Regions from separate parts of the Brevibacillus sp. JB24b genome, predicted to be linked through region 2. Evidence: riboswitches for the same ligand, from Rfam matches in the RefSeq annotation. Region 2 holds a riboswitch; the other holds the start of a gene.
The links. A riboswitch is a leader RNA that binds a small molecule or an ion and turns the genes downstream of it on or off. The one in region 2 is predicted to bind S-adenosylmethionine.
Positions count from the first base shown of each region.

Region 1 (2,407 bases), 230 kb from region 2:
AATGACACTTTTATCGGTCGCTTCATCGGTTATTCTAAAGACCAAATTTAAATTGCCATCACCAATTTCTTGGCTAACAAGAGACGCGTCTTGTGTAAAAATCGTTCCCTGATTCTGTACGTATAAAATGGCTTCTTGAACCGATAACGCTTGATAACCCATATCTTTCCTCTCCTTTTTATCACTAGTATCGGTTGATGTATTGATCGTAATGTGCCAAGGGATGGACGATTCCTTCTAGATTGGCTAATAAGCGATACTTGGTCAATAGGTTAACCTGATACACACCGACTCGCTCCCAGACTTCACTCGGCTCAAGAATATTCCATCGCCCCAAATCCTTTTCAATAAAAAAGTCCTTGCCCCGAAAACGAATCCATGTATGACTGCTAGGAACATCTGGTGAAAATATGCGGGATCGTGACAAATAATCATCACCATATTCCATAGTAAGTAAGAACAATATGCGATGGGCTTCCTCCCAGCTCCTTTGTAATAATACATGCCAGGACCCGCTTTCTTGTTCACTAAGCTTACCGCGTAAATGACCGAATGCATGGCTCAAAGCATTGCAGGCATTGCCTGAATCAATAGGCAATTCCCTGATCTTCTGGAATTCATGTAACAAATGCTCTGCAAATATACTCCAATCTCGCTCGCCTGTTTCTCGTGTCAATTTTAATTGATCCCGAAATGCTTGTGATATCTGCTTATATTTTTGATAACACCTCATCATGACCCAATATTTGTGCTCTGCCCATATCTGTTCACACCATGCTTTGCTTACCAAAGAAAAAGAAAACCTCTTTTCCGAAGAAAAGAGGTCGTTTTTACATGCCATATTCATTAAACGTTCCCCCTTATCTACCAGAATTTTAATGTCTCTGCAGGAATTAGCACCGTGCACACGCCAAGCTAGTGGCTATGTGTCGGTTGCTGGGTTTCATCGGGCCAGTCCCTCCACCGTCTCTGGATAAGGTATCCAAAAGTTATATGTAATTGTAAGTGAATGCAGGTTCTTATCCTACGTAACGAAGCTTCAAAATGAATCGTTAGTAGAAATATACACAGGTAAACCATTTATGTCAAACAATTTATTCAACTCAGATTTTATTTATAAAAGGGTTGACGCATTTTATAAAAAGGGATAAGATGGTCTCCAAGAAACAGCTTCTTTTTTGACAACTACAACAATTATTTAGCTCTTATTGAGAGAAGGCGGAGGGACTGGCCCTATGATGCCCGGCAACCCTCGTATCGGTATAACGATGCGAAACGGTGCTAAATCCTACACATAATCGTGCTTTATTGGTTTATGTGAGAGATAAGAGAAGAAGATCTGTCTATCAGACGCCTCCTTCTCTTGAAGGGGGCGTTTTTAGTTGATAAATTCTCTACCTATAAGGAGGTCATCCATGAGTACAGATCGAATCCTCGTAACCTATTTAACGCAAGCAAAAGATTTACAAAAAAAAGCGGAAGGTATTGCAGTTGGTATGACAGTAGGCTCATGGACAGACCTTCCCCTGGCCAAACAAGAGCAACTACGTGCCTATTTAGGTGAAGTAGCACATGTAGCTCCTCTCGAATCTACCTCATCAGGTGAAACACGAGGTCTTATCACTATTAGTTATCCAACAATATGCTTTACACAAGATATCCCTTCTCTTCTTACAGGGGTATTCGGCAAGCTATCAATGGATGGCAAAATCAAGCTAGTGGATATTCAACTTCCCCCTGCTTTTTTACAAGGCTTTCAGGGTCCGAAATTTGGCATAAAAGGTATACGGAAAATAACCGGTGTGCATGATCGCCCTTTATTAATGAGTATTTTTAAGTCATGCACAGGTTTATCACTAGAGGAATTAGAGGTTCAGTTTCGTGCACAAGCAGAAGGTGGCCTTGATTTGATAAAGGATGACGAAATTTTCTTTGCTGATGATAAAGCTCCGTTTATCCAACGCATCAGACGTTTCAAAGCCATTTCAGATGAAATTGCGGAACAAACCGGTAAGCCTGTCTTGTATGCCGCTAACCTTACAGGACCTAGCTCACAGCTTATTGAGCGGGCGAAACAAGCAATTGATGCAGGTGCTTCTTGCCTCCTGTTTAATGCGCTTGCTTTCGGCTTCGATCTCTTGCAACGTCTAGCAGAAGATCCGGACATTCAAGTACCAATCATGGCGCATCCTGCACTCGCTGGCGCTTATTATCCTAGTCCTGATTACGGCATAGCTGCTCCGCTCTTACTCGGTAATCTATTGCGTTTAGCTGGGGCTGACCTGGTCTTGTTCCCTTCTCCATACGGAAATGTTGCATTAGATAAGCTAGAGGCTAATCAGCTAGCTAATCATTTAGTTGGGGAATACGGTACCTTACAACCTGCCTTCCCCGTTCCATCGGCAGG
Region 1 is NZ_JBNVQV010000001.1:4,711,293-4,713,699, forward strand. It holds gene mtnK (S-methyl-5-thioribose kinase) at 1-162, opposite strand, end outside; gene ACQV1I_RS22130 (DUF1722 domain-containing protein) at 185-847, opposite strand; SAM riboswitch class I at 858-980, opposite strand; SAM riboswitch class I at 1,203-1,331, shown strand; gene ACQV1I_RS22135 (2,3-diketo-5-methylthiopentyl-1-phosphate enolase) at 1,416-2,407, shown strand, end outside.
Region 1: it holds a riboswitch for S-adenosylmethionine, as region 2 does, so the genes downstream of both, ACQV1I_RS22135 (2,3-diketo-5-methylthiopentyl-1-phosphate enolase) here and metK (methionine adenosyltransferase) in region 2, are expected to answer to the same signal.

Region 2 (2,407 bases):
CCCCCGTCTTTTGTTGCACATAATCCGTATTTTCTACTCCTACACTCTCTGGTCCAAGCCAATACACAAGGGTAGAAAACAAGAGGAGAAGAAAGAAAAAGACGAGAAAGAAAGGTTTTTTCCTCATGATGCGCCATATTCCTTTCGATCTTATTATAGTGCTTTTCGACAAAGATTTACAGAATCCTCTACGTAGTCTAACCCATTGAAGTTGTACTTGCCTAGCCTTTTTCGCAATTTTTGTAAGAAAAAAGAAGCCTAGGAAAATCCCAGGCTTCTTTGTATTTTTTACAGGTTAGCAGCGTCTTTTTTCAGATCTTCTGCTTTATCTGTACGCTCCCATGGTACATTAAGATCATTACGACCAAAATGACCATATGCTGCGGTTTGTTTATAGATCGGACGACGTAGGTCTAATTGCTTAATGATACCTGCTGGACGTAGATCAAAGTGTTTACGAACCAATGCTACCAAATCAGATTCCGCAATTTTTCCTGTTCCAAATGTATTTACAGCGATAGATACCGGTTGAGCTACCCCGATTGCATAAGCTACCTGTACTTCACAATGTTCAGCAAGACCTGCTGCTACAATGTTTTTCGCTACATAGCGAGCTGCATAAGCACCAGAACGGTCTACTTTTGTAGGATCTTTACCGGAGAATGCACCCCCGCCATGACGAGCGTAACCGCCATACGTATCTACGATGATTTTACGGCCAGTTAAACCAGCATCCCCTTGAGGACCACCGATTACGAAACGACCAGTTGGGTTAATAAAGTATTTCGTTTGATCGTCTAACAGATTTGCAGGAACGATCGGTTTAATTACCTGCTCCATTAGATCCTTTTTAATCTGATCTAGTTCTACTTCTGGAGCATGTTGAGTAGAAATAACAATTGTGTCGATGCGAACTGGCTTATCGCCATCGTATTCAACTGTTACTTGAGTTTTACCATCTGGACGAAGGTATTGAAGCGAACCATTTTTACGCACTTCTGTCAGACGACGAGCCAATTGGTGAGCCATACTGATTGGTAGAGGCATCAATTCTGGAGTTTCGTTGCAAGCATAACCAAACATTAGACCTTGGTCACCTGCACCGATCGCTTCGATTTCTGCATCAGTCATACTACCTTCACGAGCTTCCAACGCCTGGTCAACACCTAGTGCGATATCTGCTGATTGCTCGCCGATTGCAGTAATAACACCGCATGTATCTGCATCAAAACCATATTTTGCACGATCGTAACCAATTTCACGAATCGTATCTCTTACTAGCTTTTGGATATCTACATACGTAGAAGTTGTGATTTCACCTGCCACAAGTACTAAACCAGTGGTAACAGATGTCTCGCATGCTACACGAGCATTTGGATCTTTCGATAAGATCGCATCAAGAATAGAATCAGAGACTTGGTCACAAATCTTATCTGGATGTCCTTCAGTAACGGACTCAGATGTAAACAAGCGACGCCCTTTTTGCAATTCCATACCTAAAAACCTCCTTCAACTGGAAACATGATATAATATGTTTGCCGAGCCAGGTTTCCATCACGACAAAAAGAAAAACCTTTCCCTTCGTTGAGGAAAAGGTTGCTTTTCTAGTGCGTTCCTTAACCCTCTTATCGGCCAGAGTGAGTCTAACTATTTAAATAGTTATCCTTCTCTGCTGGTTAGCACCGCTCAAAACGGTTGCCGGGCTTCATGGGGCCAGTCCCTCCACCTACTCTGGATAAGAGTAATATCCATGATTTATAGAATAATCTTTTTTTAGAAGGGTGTCAATGTACTTCAGTAAAATAATCCGATATTTTACAATTGGAATGATTTAGCTAAAACGGTAACCATTTCTCCTCGCTTTACCGGACGCTCCGGCTTAAAGGTTCCATCCTGATAACCATGTAACCAACCATAGCGTGAAAGGGTCTCTATTGCAGCCACCGCCCAATGTGAATTAGGCACATCCCGATAAGAAACACTAGACGATTTCGATACGTTTAGTTTCTTAGCACGCGCAATCATCAAAGCCATCTCTGCTCGATTAACAGATCGATCCGGTTCAATTTTTCCGTTGAAGCCGTTCATAATCCCCATTTGTGAAGCCTGTAATAGACTCTCATACGCCCAATGCTTTTTGTTTAAATCCTTATAGGTATTAGTACCCAATCGACCAACAGGTATCTTTTTGGCCTTCATCGAACGTAGAAGCATATCTGCAAACTCAGCTCGTGTCATATTTGCATCTGGACGGAAACTATACGTATTAGGTACCGTAATAACCCCACGTTGAGTTAAGCGCCCTATATCATTTCTAGCCCAATGCCCATGTATGTCTCGAAAGCCTGCATACATTTCCTGACGAGTTAACGTAAATCGATATGCATCATAACGGAATGGCGTGGTA
Region 2 is NZ_JBNVQV010000001.1:4,945,437-4,947,843, forward strand. It holds gene ACQV1I_RS23200 (polysaccharide deacetylase family protein) at 1-127, opposite strand, end outside; gene metK (methionine adenosyltransferase) at 289-1,494, opposite strand; SAM riboswitch class I at 1,623-1,742, opposite strand; gene ACQV1I_RS23210 (S8 family peptidase) at 1,816-2,407, opposite strand, start outside.